DNA from 2 places in the Amycolatopsis sp. CA-161197 genome. Region 2 is predicted to be linked to the other one. Evidence: riboswitches for the same ligand, from Rfam matches in the RefSeq annotation. Region 2 holds a riboswitch; the other holds the start of a gene.

Region 1 (7,470 bases), 1.8 Mb from region 2:
AACGAGTGGGGCAACCTCGTGAACCGCTCGATCTCGATGGCGCACAAGAACGTCGGCGCGATCCCGCGTCCGGACGCCCCCACGGCGGCCGACGAGGAGCTGAAGACGCTGTCGCGCAAGGCGTTCGACGTCGCCGGTGCCCACCTGGCCCGCTCGCGCTTCAAGGCGGCGGCGTCCGAGGCCATGCGCGTGGTCACGGCGGCGAACCGGTACCTGTCGGACCAGGAGCCGTGGAAGCTCAAGGACGACCCCGCGCGCCGTGACAGCGTGCTGCACACGGCGTTGCAGGTGGTCAGCGACGCGAACACGCTGCTCACGCCGTTCCTGCCGCACTCGGCGCAGAAGGTGCACGAGGCGCTGGGCGGCACGGGCGTGTGGGCCGCGCAGCCGGAGCTGCAGGAGGTCGAGGACCTCGACATCCCGGGCCGGATCAACCCGATCCTGACCGGCGACTACGCGGGCGAGCAGGCCAAGTGGGAGTCGCAGCCGATCGAGGTCGGCCGTCCGCTGCAGAAGCCGACGCCGCTGTTCACCAAGCTCGACCCGGGCCTCGGCGAGACCGGCCCCGACTGGGCGCCGATCGTCAAGTGACCCCCATGCGGCGTTCGGTGCGCCGGCCGCACCGAACGCCGCATGGGGTGCGTTGAGCGCACCGAACGCCACATTGGGGTGCTTCGCGCGCCACCACCCTCGAAGCGGCGGTGAGCCCGCGCAGTAGCGTCTTGGGCATGGGTGAAGACAAGCGCGAACTGCCGCCGATCCCGGACCGTCTCCCGGCCGCCGTGGTCGACGCCCACACCCACCTCGACGCGTGCGGCGCGAAGACCGCCGCCGACGTGACGGCCATGGTCGACCGCGCCGAACGCGCCGGGGTGGCCCGCGTCGTCACGGTCGCCGACGACCTCGCCTCGGCGCGCTGGGCCGTCGACGCGTCCACGTGGGACGAGCGCGTGTTCGCCGCCGTCGCCGTGCATCCCACGCGCACCAAGGACTTCGGCGACGCCGACAAGTCCGAAGTGGAGCGTCTGGCGTCGGCCGAGCGCGTGGTCGCCGTCGGCGAGACCGGCCTCGACTACTACTGGGACTACTCGCCGCACGACGCCCAGCAGGACGCGTTCCGCTGGCACATCGACCTCGCCAAGCGCCTCGGCAAGACGCTGATGATCCACGACCGCGAGGCCCACGAGGACGTGCTGCGCATCCTGGACGAAGAGGGTGCACCGGACACCGTCGTCTTCCACTGCTTCTCCGGCGACGAGCACATCGCGCGCCGCTGCCTCGACAAGGGCTACGTGCTCTCGTTCGCCGGCACCGTCACCTTCAAGAACGCCCGCGGGCTCCACGAGGCCGCGCGGCTCGCGCCGGCGGGGCAGTACCTCGCCGAGACCGACGCGCCGTTCCTGACCCCCCACCCGTTCCGTGGGCGCCCGAACGAGCCCTACTGCACCGCCTACACCGTCCGGCACCTCGCGGCGCTGAGGGGCGAAGCGGTTCACGAGGTGGCCCAGGCGGTCCGGACCACCGCCGAACGCGTCTACCAATTGCCCAGTGTCACAACGGGTTGAACGGATTGCGACGTTCGGGGAGCGCAGTAGCCCACACTGACGAGTGACACAGGTCACGACACTCCGAGGGGTGTTTGCGCAACCCGGCGACCTCCGTTACTGTCCCGTGATCGTGCCGGTCGGAACCGTGGACGCGGATCCGGCTGATACGCCCACAGTCACGTCAGTGCACGTCGGGGAAGCGGCACCGAGGTTGGTACGACTCGGGACCGTGACGATGGCGCTGGCTGGGGGTGTCGGACTTGAGAGGCGCGCCGAATGGTGCGTCGCGACGAAGGAACAGGTCGTGGTGACACGTCCTGTCCTGGGAAAGGGAACGACCCAGTGACTGGTAGTAGGCAGGGTGGCTCGCGCCATAGCACCGAGAATCGTGGTGCTGCGCAGACCCTTTTCACTTCCGCTGGTTCGGTGGCCGTGCTCGACCGCGAGCTCGAAGACACCGCATACGGGGACCTCGGGTTCTCCGACGAGCTGTACGTGACCGAGCAGGACGTGCTGGCCGCTCTCGGCCCTGACGCCGACGCGATGATGGCCGAGATCGACGTCGACGTCGACGAGCTGATCCGGCTGATCAACGCCGAGACCACCATGCTCCCGCCGCTCGCCATCCCGGACGAGCTCGCCGAGGACCGCACCGCCACTCCGGAGGCCAAGAAGGTCGCCGTCGAGGAAGGCCTGCGCGAGGCGACCCGCACCTGGAAGCGCCGCTTCCTCAAGGGTGCTGTGCTCTCCGTCCTGATCGCCGTCGGCGGCGGCGGTGCCGCGGCGCTGGCGATGAACAAGAGCGTGACCGTCGACGTCGACGGCCACGAGGTCACCGTCCACAGCTACGGCGACACCGTCGGCGAGGTCCTGGAAGACGCCGGCCTCTCCGTCGGCGCCCACGACTCGCTCTCGCCCTCGCCGCAGGCCGAGGTCGGCGACGGCGGCGTCATCAAGCTCGAGCGCGGTCGCCAGCTGAACCTCGTGGTCGACGGTGTGTCCCGCCCGTCCTGGGTGCGCGCGACCACGCTCGGCGAGGCCATGACCCAGCTCGGCATGGCCGACATGATGGGCAAGGGCGCCTGGACGTCGATGCCCGGCACCGGCGAGCTGCCGCTCGAGGGCTCGACCGTGCAGGTCAAGACCCTCAAGCACATCACGCTTTTCGACGGCACCAACGCGCCGCGCCAGGTCACCACGAACGCGGTGACCACCAAGGAGTTCCTCTCCGACTTCAAGATGAACCTCGGCCCGGACGACGCGGTCGAGGGTGGTCTGAACGTCTCCCTCAAGGACGGCGCCGAAGTCCACGTCAGCCGCATGGGCATCTCGATGGTCAACCAGCAGGAGACCATCGACCCCGACGTGCAGAAGGTCGACGACCCGACGCTCGAGCAGGGCAAGACCACCGTTCAGGACCCGGGCACCCCGGGCCAGAAGATGGTGACCTACAAGGTCACCAAGAAGAACGGCGAAGAGGTCTCCCGCGAGCAGGTCTCGGTGAAGGTCCTCCTCGAGGCCAAGCCGAAGATCCTCAAGGTGGGCACGAAGAAGCCCGCCGACCCGGCGATCGGCGACGGTTCCGCGTGGGACCGGATCGCAGCGTGCGAGGCCGGCGGCAACTGGGCGATCAACACCGGCAACGGCTACTACGGCGGCCTCCAGTTCGACAAGCGCACCTGGGATGCCTACGGCGGCGACCAGTACGCGGCGTACCCGAACCAGGCTTCGCGCGCGCAGCAGATCTCGATTGCCGAGAAGGTCCGCGACGCTCGCGGTGGCTACAGCGCCTGGCCGGTCTGCGGCAAGCGGGCCTGAGTTCCGCAGTTCCCGAGGCTCGGTAGGCTTCCCCGGTGGTTGAACTGCTGGGGCCTGCCGAGATCCGCGGGCTGGCGGACGAGCTCGACGTCCGGCCGACGAAGAAGCTCGGCCAGAACTTCGTGCACGACCCCAACACGGTTCGCCGCATCGTCGAGCTGGCCGGAGTTCAGCCGGGCGATGTCGTTCTCGAGGTCGGCCCCGGGCTGGGGTCGCTGACGCTGGGCCTGCTCGACGCCGGTGCCCGCGTGGTGGCCGTCGAGATCGATCCGAAGCTGGCGGCGCGGCTTCCGCGCACGGCCGCCGAACGCGCCGCTTCCGTCGCGGATCAGCTGACCGTGGTCGGCGCCGACGCGTTGCGGATCAGCGCGGCGGACCTGCCGGCCGAGCCCGTGTCGCTGGTGGCGAACCTGCCGTACAACGTCGCGGTCCCCGTCGTGCTGCACCTGCTGGCCGAGCTGCCGTCGCTGCAGCGCGGGATGGTGATGGTCCAGACCGAGGTCGCCGACCGCATGGCCGCCGGTCCCGGCAGCCGCATCTACGGCGTGCCCAGCGTGAAGCTCGCTTGGTACGGCCCGGCGCGCAAGGTCGGCGCCGTGCCGCGGTCGGTGTTCTGGCCGGTGCCGAACGTCGACTCGTCGCTCGTGTCCTTCGAACGCGGCACTCCGGTGGAGGGCGTCGAGCGGCAACGCCTGTTTGAAGTCGTCGACGCCGCGTTTTCCCAGCGCCGCAAGACACTGCGCGCGGCTCTCGCCGGCTGGGCCGGCTCGGCCGACCGCGCGGGTGAGCTCCTCGTGGCGGCCGGCATCGACCCGAAGACGCGCGGCGAGCAGCTCGACGTGCACGACTTCGTGCGGCTCGCGGCTCAAGCCTGAAACAGCCGTGCCAGGTGGTAGTCCAGCGTCGCCAGGACCTCGCCCGGCGTGAAGCGGCCGTGGAGGACGTCGAGGCCGAGTCCGGTGAAGCCCGCGACCAGGAGGTTCGCTTCCTGCCGCGGCTGGACGCCGGGCGGGAGAACCGTGCGGCGCAGCAGGCTGGTGAGCAGGTCCTCGATCGGCGTCTCGGCCTGCAGGAAGACCTTCGCCAGCGCCGGGTCGCTGTGGGTGCGGCTGAAGTAGGCGCGGTGGACGCGTAGCGACAGCTCACGCTCGGCGTCCAGCGGCAGCAGTTCCGTGAGCAGCGTCCGGACCACGCCGCGCACGCTCTGGTCGACCTGCGCCGCGATGCGGGCCTGCGTGCGCTGCTCGCCGCGTTCGTGCAGATAACGCAGGGAGAGCACGAGCAGATTGTGCTTCGTCTCGAAGTAGTACTGCACCAGCCGCAGCGACACGCCCGCCTCGGCGGCCACCTCGCGCATGCTCACGGAGTCGAGCCCGCGTTCGGCCGCGATCCGCCACACCGCCGTGGCGATCTCGCGCCGGCGCTGCTCGTGGTCGACCCGGTGCGCCACGGTTCTCCTCCGCGTTGGTGATACAACTGTATAGGATACGCGTGTATCACCGATGGGGTGAGCCGGCCGGAATCGGCTCGCGGACGGGAGCGGGTGTCCGGCCGGGAAGACGCGGTGTCTCGCCGTGGCGAACTACCTGGCCGAACCGTCATTTACCCACGCGCGGGCCGTCGCGGAATTGTCGGGCCGGAATCGCGCCTCCACCAGGGATCGGCGGCGTCCACAGTGGAATAAGGGCTGGATTCGCCGCGCGGAAGAAATTCGGTGCCGGAGCTTTTGGGGTCCACGATGTGGCTGCGGGTGTCCCGGTATCCGGGCACCACCACTCGTGTGATCTGCACCAACGCGCTTGCGTTCACCCAATGGGATCGGCTTTACTCAGAAACGTCCATCCCGAGCGACTGAGAGACCTGGCTCGCCGAAGTCGCAGCAACCACCCCCCATGGGGCAGGTGCTACAGCCAGGACCGATGGAGGCTGTTTCCGATGCAGAGGGTAGCCCGCCCGCTCCTGTTGACCCGGCGGCGCGTCGTCGATGAAGGTCGCCGCACGGTATGTGCGTGTCGACGCTCCACAGTCATCGCCTGATCTTTCTTCCGCAATTCTGCGCACCGTCCGAAAAGGACGGTAATTCGGTGACGCCCGGCGCGCCCGGAAACGGTGCTGCGCCTCATGCCTGGAGCTCTCTTCGTGATCACTGTCGAAAACGTGTCCAAGTCCTTTCCCCTCAACGGAAATCCGGTCGCCGCGCTGCGTGATGTGAGCGTCGACGTGCAGGCCGGCTCCCTCTTCGGCGTGGTGGGTCCCGCCGGCTCCGGCAAGTCCACGCTCGCCCGCTGCATCGCCCTGCAGGAGCGCCCGGACCGCGGTGTCGTGCGGCTCGACGGCCTCAACACCGGTGCGCTCGACGGCCGACGGCTGCGTGAGGTCCGCCGTCAGCTGGGTGTCGTCGGCACCAAGCCGGAGCTGCTCGCCGAGCGCACCGTGGCCGGCAACATCGCCACGCCGCTGGAGCAGCTCGGCGTCGACGGCCCGCAGCGCAAGAGCCGCGTCGGCAACCTGCTCGACCTCGTGGGCCTCACCGCCCGGGCCGCGCAGAAGCCGGCCGACCTCACGCCCGGCCAGCTGCGCCGCGTCGCCGTGGCCAAGGCCCTCGCCGCCGGCCCCGCCGTGCTGCTCGCCGACGACCCCACCGCCGGCATCGCCCCCGAGGAGGCCGGCGCCGTGCTCGCCGTGCTCGACCGGGCGCGCGCCGAGCTGGGCACCACCGTGCTCCTGACCACGCCCGACGCCGGTGTCGTCCGCCGCGTCTGCGACGACGTCGCGGTGCTCGAAGACGGCGCGGTCGTCGAACGCGGTCACGTGCTGGACCTCATCGCCTCGCCGGGCAGCTGGACCGCGCAGGCGGTGCTGCCGGCCATCGAGACCGCCCGCGCGCAGGCCGCGAAGTACGACCGGTCCGCCGACGTCGTGCTGATCGGCTTCGCGTCCGTCGGCGCCCTGCTGCCCGAGGCGGCCGGCCGCTTCGACGTGGAGGTCGCCACCATCGGCGGCGGTCTCACGCGCATCGGCGACACCCCGATCGCCCGCTTCCGCATCGGCGTCCGCGGCGAGCGCGCCGACGCGGCGCTGGCGTGGATCGCCGACCGTGGCGCCCACGTGACGCCGGCCGTGCGGGCCGCGCAGAGCGTCGCCGCCTGACCGCTCGCCACACCTCCGGCTCACCGCGCCCCACTGTGGCGTTCGGTGCGTTCAACGCAACGAACGCCGCATTGGGTGCGTTGAGCGCAACCAACGCCACGGTGGGGTGCGGTGGGACTGGGGGACGGGAGAGTCGGGAGCGTGTCCGAGAGGTTGGGACAGCCGTCCTGAAAACGGCTGTTTTCTCCTGGTGGGGAGGCCAGGCGCCCGGCCACGTAGGCTTGACGGGTGCTCGCCGTAGTTCCACCACCAGTCACCGTCCGGGTCCCGGCCAAGGTCAACCTGCACCTGGCCATCGGTGACCTGCGCGAGGACGGCTACCACGACTTGGTCACCGTCTTCCAGGCGTTGTCGCTCACGGACGAGGTGACCGTCGCGGTCACCGACGACCCGGGGCTCGAGGTCTTCGGCGAGGGGGAGGGGTCGGTGCCCACCGACGCCACAAACCTCGCCTGGCGCGCGGCCCAGGAGCTCGCCACCTACGCCGGTCGCGCCGAAGGCGACGACCCGAAGGTGCGGATCGTGCTGCGCAAAGGCATCCCCGTCGCGGGCGGCATGGCGGGCGGGAGCGCCGACGCGGCGGCGACGCTCGTCGGCCTGGCCTCGCTGTGGAAGCTCGACGTGACGCGCGACGAGCTGGCCGCCATCGCGGGCAAGCTCGGCAGCGACGTGCCCTTCGCGCTCTACGGCGGCACCGCGCTCGGCACCGGCCGCGGTGAGCAGCTCGTGCCCGTGCTGTCGCGCCACACGTTCCACTGGGTGCTCGCGTTCGACACCGAAGGCCTGTCGACGCCGAAGGTGTTCGGCGAGCTCGACCGCCTTCGCACCGACGGCAACCCGCCGCGCATCGGCTCGCACACCCCCGTGGTCGAGGCTCTCGCCTCGGGTGACCCGCGTCAGCTCGCGCTGCTGCTGGGCAACGACCTGCAGGCGGCCGCCGTGTCGCTGCGCCCCG
Region 2 (7,470 bases):
TGGGATCCGGTGATGGCGGCGGACTTCGGGTTCGCGCTGTCGGTGTTCGCGACGGCGGGGCTGGTGCTGCTGGCGCCGAGGTGGGCGGATTCGCTGGTGCGCCGGGGGATTCCGCCGGGGTACGCGGAAGGGATCGCGGTGCCGCTGGCGGCGTTCGTGGTCACCGCGCCGGTGATCGCGGGCATGGCGGGCACGGTGAGCCTCGTCTCGGTGGTGACCAACGTGCTGGCGGCGCCCGTCGTCGCGCCGGTCACGGTGCTCGGGGTGCTGGCCACGGTGGTCGGGCCGTGGTGGCCCGGGGCCGGGCACGTGCTGGTGCACCTGGCCGATCCGGAGGCGCGCTGGCTGATCACCGTCGCCCGGCACGGCGCCCGGGCGCCGGGTGCGGTGCTCACGTGGCCGGGTGGCTGGTGGGGCGGGGTGTGCGCGGCCGGGGTGCTGGTCGTGGTGGTGGTCGCGTTCCGGTTCCGGCGCGCGCGGCTGGTGGTGGCGATGGGACTGGTGGCGGTGCTGCTGATCGTGGTGCCACCACGGGTGCTTTCGCCCGGCTGGCCGCCGAAGGGCTGGGCGATGGTGGAGTGCGACGTCGGCCAGGGCGACGCCGTGGTGCTGGCCACGGCGGAGGCCGGGCGGGCGGTGGTCGTGGACACCGGGCCGGAGCCGGGGCCGGTGGACGAGTGCCTGCGGCGGCTCGGCGTGGATCGGATCCCGCTGCTGGTGCTCAGCCACCTGCACGCCGACCACATCGGCGGGCTGTCGTCGGTGTTCGACGGCCGCGCCGTGGGGGCGATCGCCGTCGGGCCCGGGCGCGCGCCGGCGTGGGCGTGGCAGCAGGTGTCGCAGGAGGCGGCGACGCACCACGTTCCGTTGCTGGAGCTGAGCGACGGGCAGCGGCTCGACTGGCCGGGGCTGTCGCTCGACGTGCTCGGGCCGCGCTACGTCACGGCGCGGGCGGCCGCTCTGCAGGACGGCACGATGATCAACAACAGTTCCGTGGTGCTGCGCGCGACCACGGCGGCCGGGAGGGTGCTGCTGACCGGAGACGTGGAGCTGGCCGCGCAGGCCGACCTGCTGGCCGAGGGAGTGGACCTGCACGCCGACGTGCTGAAAGTTCCGCACCACGGCAGCAGGTACTCGTTGCCCCAGTTCCTCGAGGCGGTGGGCGCGCGGGCGGCGATGATCAGCGTGGGTGCGGGCAACAGCTACGGGCACCCGGCGAAGTCCACAGTGGACGTGCTGGGCACGTTGGGTGTACTGGTGACGCGGACCGATGTGGACGGTGACACGGCCGTGCTGCCCGGTGCCGGCGGGCCGGCGGTGGCGCGCCGGGGTGAGCCGCGCGGGCCGCCCCGCTAGGGGTGCGGCCCGCGGGCCCGGTCAGCTCAGAGGCCGAGGGCCTTGCTCACGGCCTCGGCCGACGGGGGCACGGTCGCCTTCGGGCCGATGCGGCCTTCGAGGGCGTCGAGCGTCTTGAGGCCGTCGCCGGTGATGAGCAGCACGGTGTCGGCCTCGGGGTCGAGCTTGCCGGTCTCGATGAGCTTCTTCGCCGTCGCGACGGTGACGCCGCCGGCAGTCTCGGTGAAGATGCCTTCGGTGCGCGCGAGCAGCCGGATGCCCTCCACGACCTCCTCGTCGCTCACGTCCTCGATCGCACCGCCGGTGCGGTTGACGACGTCGAGCACGTAGGGGCCGTCGGCGGGGTTGCCGATCGCGAGCGAACGGGCGATGGTGTCGGGCTTCACGGGCTGGACCACGTCGTGTCCGGCGCGGAAGGCGGCCGAGACGGGGGAGCAGCCGGTGGCCTGCGCACCGAACACCTTGTAGGGGCTGGCTTCCACGAGACCGAGCTGGCCGAGCTCGCGGAAACCCTTGTCCACCTTGGTCAGCTGCGAGCCCGAGGCGATCGGCACCACGATCTGCTCCGGCAGGCGCCAGCCGAGCTGCTCGGCGACCTCGTAGCCGAGCGTCTTGGAGCCTTCGGAGTAGTAGGGGCGCACGTTGACGTTGACGAACGCCCACGTCGGGTGCTCGCCGGCGAGCTCGGTGGCGAGGCGGTTGACGTCGTCGTAGTTGCCGTCGACGGCGATCAGGTCACCGTCGTAGACGGCGGTGGTGAGGATCTTGGCGCGCTCGAGCGACTTCGGGATCAGCACGACCGACCGCCAGCCGGCGCGGGCCGCGGCGGCGGCCGTCGCGTTGGCCAGGTTGCCGGTCGAGGGACACGCGAGGACCTCGAAGCCGAACTCGCGGGCCGCGGCCAGCGCGACGGCGACCACGCGGTCCTTGAAGGAGTGCGTGGGGTTGCCGGTGTCGTCCTTGACCCACAGGGACTTCAGGCCCAGGGCCTTGGCGAGGCGGTCGGCCTTCACCAGACGGGTGGCGCCGGGTTCGGTGTTCGGGATCTCCTCGACGGTCGAGGGGACGGGAAGGAGCTTCTTGTAGCGCCAGATGTTCTTGGGGCCGGCCTCGATGTCTTCGCGGCGCACGCGGCCGAAGTCGTAGGCGACCTCGAGCGGCGAGAAGTCCTCCGCGGACACGAACTCCGGGGCGAGCGGCTGCCGGTGGCCCTCTTCCTTCGACACCAGTTCGACGGCCGGACCGAGGTCCAGGGTCTTCTTGGTGGAGGTCGTGCCGAGGGTAACGGTCATCGCGAGGTTCCTTTCCTCATCTGCCCCGCAAACGCGGGCCGGAATTGGCACCGTGGTCGTCAGCTATCCCGCAAATTCGGGAAGACAGGCTGTACGCCGGTTGCCGGGGCTTCGTCGGGCCGTTCCCTCTGCCCCTCTGGATGAGCGGTGTTCAGTTGTCGGCGCGCCGCGGTGTTTCCGGTGGAGCTGTGTTTCCGGCGGAGCGGGGCGCTGCCTCGGGTACACCGTACGACATGGCGATCACCTCGTGCCACGGTGGCGGCGCACATCACCGGAGCGGGCGCGGGGCCGGGCGGGTGAGAGGATGGCGGGGTGACCACCGCACCCGCGCCGCTCCACCTCGTCCTCGGTGAGGAAGAACTGCTCATCGAGCGGGCTGTCCGCGCGTCGCTGGACGCCGCGCGGGCCATCGACTCCACGGCCGAGATGACGCGCAACCGGGTGTCCGAACTCACACCGCCCGTGCTCGCCGAGCTGGTGAGTCCTTCGCTGTTCAGCGAGGGGCGGGTCATCGTGCTCGACTCCGCGCACGACATCTCGCAGGAGCTGGCGGACGCGGTGATGGCGTACCTCAAGGCGCCCGCCGACGGGATCGTGCTCGTGGTCGTGCACAACGGCGGCGGGCGCAGCAAGGCGGCCAAGGCGCTGCCCGCGGCGCTGAAAAAGGCGGGCGCGGAGATCACCGAGTGCCCGAAGCTGACGAAGCCGGCCGAGCGCGAGTCGTTCGTGCGCAACGAGGTGCGCCGCGTCGGCGGCAAGATCGACGCCGCGGGCGTGATGGCGCTGATGGACACCGTCGGCTCCGACCTGCGTGAGCTGTCCTCCGCGGCGACGCAGCTCGTCGCCGACACCGGTGGCGTGGTCGACGAGCAGGCCGTGCGCCGCTACCACACCGGCCGCGCCGACGTGACCGGCTTCGCCGTCGCGGAGAAGGCCGTGGGCGGCGACCGCGCGGCGGCCCTGGAGTCGCTGCGCTGGGCCATGCAGCTGGGCGTGCCGCACGTCCTGGTCGCCGACGCCCTCGCCGACGCCGTGCGCACGATCGCCCGCGTGTCCGCCGCCGGCCGCGGCAACCCGAACCAGATGGCCGGCGAGCTGGGCATGCCGCCGTGGAAGATCCGCAAGGCGCAGGGCCAGTCCCGCGGCTGGGGCCAGGACGGCCTCGCCACCGCCATGCGCGTGGTCGCCCGCCTGAACGCCGAGGTCAAAGGCGTGGCAGCCGACGCGGACTACGCCCTGGAACGCGCGGTCGTCGAGGTCGTCGCCGCCAAGGGCGAACGCTGACCCTGCTCGCCTCGGCAGGCCCCGAATCGCCGAACGGTGAGGCTGAACCCGTCGCTCCGAAACGGGCAACGCGCCGGACCGGTACGCAGCCGTGAGGGCGCGCCAGTCCAGGCAACTGTGTGCGTCGAGAACGGTCGAGAACACACGAAAAAGCCCGGCGACCAGGCGGTCACCGGGCTCTTTCAGGTCTGGCAGGGTGTCGCTGCGATCAGCTCAGAGCTGGTTCGCGCGCTTCGCGAGAGCCGACTTCTTGTTGGCGGCCTGGTTGGCGTGGATGACGCCCTTGGTGACGGCCTTGTCGAGCTTGCGGGCGGCGTCGCGCTGGAGTTCGAGGGCCTTGGTCTTGTCGCCGGAGTCGGCGGCCTCACGGAACTTGCGGATCGCGGTCTTCACCGAGGAGCGGATGGCCAGGTTGCGCTGGCGGGCCTTCTCGTTGGTGGTGATGCGCTTGATCTGGGACTTGATGTTGGCCATGAAGGCGTCCTGCTTTCGTCTCTGTGAAGGTCGCTGCCGCGTCGAAGTGGCTCCGGGCGCCTGGCGTCAAGACAGGCGCGGCCGGGTTTCCTCCCTGACGGAATGCCGCACGGCAACGACGGGAAAGCCTAACAGGCCTGCTCGCGGCCCCCTCGGGCGGCCTGCAGTGATCGGTTCGGCTACCGTGGAGACGGTAGTGCCTAGGGTTCGCCACCGGTCCGCACGACGCGACCCACCACAACCAGGGCCGGCGGGACAGGTCCGAGCGGCACCATCGGCGCGGCCCGACGCCCGCCGTTCATCTGACGGGACAAAAGCCTGGAGGACCCGGCCTTCCGCGTGCGCGGAAGACCCGAAGGGGTCCGGTGAACACCACAGCTCTGTCGTTCGTCCTCATCGCCGCCGTCGTGCACGCGGGGTGGAACCTCGCGGCCAAGCGCGTCACCTTCGGCGGGCCGCGGTTCGTGTGGCTGTACTACACGGTCTCCGCTGTGGTGTTGCTCCCCGTGACAGTCATCGCACTGCTGGTCGAACCCGAGCGTCCACAGTGGACGTGGCTGCTCGCCGCCGTGGTCACGGCCGTGCTGCACGTGTCGTACGGCACGGTGCTGCAGCGCGGGTACGCCGTGGGCGACCTGTCGATCGTCTACCCGCTCGCGCGCGGCACGGGGCCGCTGCTGTCGGTGCTGGCGGCGGTGCTCGTGCTGCACGAGCACCCCGGCGTGCTGGGCCTGATCGGGGCGTTCCTCGTGGTGGCGGGCGTGCTCGTGATCAGCCTCGGCGGCAGCCAGGCCGACGTCAAAGCGCGCCGCGCCGGCGTGTTCTACGGCGTACTCACCGGGGCGACCATCGCGGCCTACACGCTGTGGGACGCCCACTCCGTGACGACGCTCGCCGTACCGCCGCTCGTGTACTTCGGCGGCGGCGCGCTGGTGCAGAGCGTGCTGCTGGCGCCCGCGGCCCTGCGTGACCGGGCCGAGGTCGGGAAGCTGTGGCGCGAGCACCGCAAGGAGACGCTGATCGTCGGGCTCGCCTCGCCCGCGGCGTACCTGCTGGTGCTGTACGCGCTGCGGATGGCCCCGGTCAGCCTGGTCGCGCCGGCGCGGGAGCTGTCGATCGTGCTGGGCGGGCTCGCGGCGTGGTTCGTTCTCGGTGAGCGGAACGCGGCACGCCGGCTGGTGGGCTCGGTGGTGGTGCTGGCCGGGATCGTCGCGATTGCGGTGGCCTGAGCCACTCGGGTAGGCAGGACGCATGGACGTACTGAGCAGCCGGGTGCTGATCCACCCGCGCGACCTGGAGGCCTCGACCGCGTTCTACCGGGACACGCTCGGGCTGGCGATCCAGCGCGAGTTCCCCGGTGGCACGGTCTTCTTCGCGGGCGGCGGTTCGATCGAGGTCGTCGGCAGCAACGACGCGACGCCTTCGGCGGCCGTCGACCTGTGGCTGCAGGTGCGTGATCTGCCGGCGACGCTCGAGGAGCTGGCCGGGCGCGGCGTCACGCCGGTCCGCGGGGCGCAGCGCGAGCCGTGGGGGCTCGACGAGGCCTGGATCACCGATCCGGACGGCCTGCGCATCGTCCTGGTGCAGGTTCCGCCCGACCACCCGCTGCGCAGCGACCTCCGCTAGGGCTTGCGGGCCCGCAGCTGCGCCGCCAGGGCCGCGAAGCCCGGGGGCTCCCACGTCCACGTCTGCAGGTCGGTGAAGCCCGCTGCGGTGACCTCGGCGGCCAGGTCGTGGCGGGGGACCGGCAGCCACTTCTCGTGCGCGGACAGCAGCAGCCGGCCGCCGGGGCGCAGCACGCGGAACAGCTCGGCGAAGCCGGCCGTGCGGTCGTCCCAGAGCTGGACGTTGTTCACGCTCAGGACCACGTCCACGGACCCGGGAGCGCAGCCGGTGCGCGCCGCCGTTCCGTCACGCAGCGTCACGCGGTCTCCGCAGCGTTCGCGGCACAGGGCGCGCATCTCGGCCGACGGCTCGACGCCGACGACCTCGCTCGCCAGGCGGCTCGCCGCGTCGAGGCCGACGCCCGGGCCGGGGCCCACGACCAGCACGGTTTCGTCGGGTTCCAGCCGCGCCAGGTCGACGAGCCGGTGCTCGGTGGCGGCGTTGCCGCGGGACATCAGCCGGCCGCCGACGCGGCCCAGCAGGCCGCTGGGGTGCCCGAACGCGCGGTCCAGCGCGGTGTCGAACGTCCCCGGGGGAGGGTGTGGAGTGCTCATCCTTCGAGGTCACCACGAGCCCGGCGCGCTCGCATCGGGGATGACCCCCAACCGCACCCGGAGGTCCATGGGACGATAGGAAGCGGCCACCCCCGACCTTTCCCGAGGACCACACGAGTGACAGCGCCCAAGACGTTCGCCGACACCACCTTCACGCCGCCGGAACTGATCCGCAACTTCTGCATCATCGCCCACATCGACCACGGCAAGTCGACGCTGGCGGACCGCATGCTGCAGCTCACCGGCGTCGTCGAGGAACGGGCGATGCGCGCGCAGTACCTCGACCGGATGGACATCGAGCGTGAGCGCGGCATCACGATCAAGGCCCAGAACGTCCGCCTGCCCTGGCAGGTCCAGGGCCAGGACCACGTGCTGCACATGATCGACACGCCCGGCCACGTGGACTTCACCTACGAGGTCTCGCGCGCCCTGGAGGCGTGCGAAGGCGCGATCCTGCTGGTCGACGCCGCGCAGGGCATCGAGGCGCAGACGCTGGCCAACCTGTACCTGGCGCTGGAGAACAACCTCCAGATCATCCCGGTGCTCAACAAGATCGACCTGCCCTCGGCCGACCCGGACAAGTACGCGGCCGAGCTCGCGCACATCATCGGCTGCGAGCCCACCGACGTGCTGCGGGTCTCGGCGAAGACGGGCGTCGGCGTCGGCGCGCTGCTCGACGAGGTCGTGCGCCAGGTCCCGGCTCCGGTCGGCGACGCGGACGCCCCGGCGCGCGCGATGATCTTCGACTCGGTCTACGACACCTACCGCGGCGTCGTCACCTACATCCGCGTGGTCGACGGCAAGATCACCCCGCGCGAGAAGATCCGCATGATGTCCACCGGCGC

Evidence for each region. A riboswitch is a leader RNA that binds a small molecule or an ion and turns the genes downstream of it on or off. The one in region 2 is predicted to bind S-adenosylmethionine.
Region 1: it holds a riboswitch for S-adenosylmethionine, as region 2 does, so the genes downstream of both, ACQPXB_RS43625 (methionine ABC transporter ATP-binding protein) here and thrC (threonine synthase) in region 2, are expected to answer to the same signal.

The regions. Positions count from the first base shown of each region.
Region 1 covers NZ_CP192059.1:9,210,301-9,217,770, reverse strand. The annotation lists gene metG (methionine--tRNA ligase) at 1-591, shown strand, start outside; gene ACQPXB_RS43645 (TatD family hydrolase) at 729-1,565, shown strand; gene ACQPXB_RS43640 (transglycosylase family protein) at 1,980-3,365, shown strand; gene rsmA (16S rRNA (adenine(1518)-N(6)/adenine(1519)-N(6))-dimethyltransferase RsmA) at 3,401-4,240, shown strand; gene ACQPXB_RS43630 (TetR/AcrR family transcriptional regulator) at 4,231-4,815, opposite strand; SAM riboswitch class I at 5,201-5,291, shown strand; gene ACQPXB_RS43625 (methionine ABC transporter ATP-binding protein) at 5,505-6,515, shown strand; gene ACQPXB_RS43620 (4-(cytidine 5'-diphospho)-2-C-methyl-D-erythritol kinase) at 6,744-7,470, shown strand, end outside.
Region 2 covers NZ_CP192059.1:7,377,183-7,384,652, reverse strand. The annotation lists gene ACQPXB_RS34795 (ComEC/Rec2 family competence protein) at 1-1,356, shown strand, start outside; gene thrC (threonine synthase) at 1,383-2,648, opposite strand; SAM riboswitch class I at 2,662-2,795, opposite strand; gene holA (DNA polymerase III subunit delta) at 2,961-3,932, shown strand; gene rpsT (30S ribosomal protein S20) at 4,146-4,406, opposite strand; gene ACQPXB_RS34775 (EamA family transporter) at 4,772-5,635, shown strand; gene ACQPXB_RS34770 (VOC family protein) at 5,658-6,032, shown strand; gene ACQPXB_RS34765 (class I SAM-dependent methyltransferase) at 6,029-6,625, opposite strand; gene lepA (translation elongation factor 4) at 6,743-7,470, shown strand, end outside.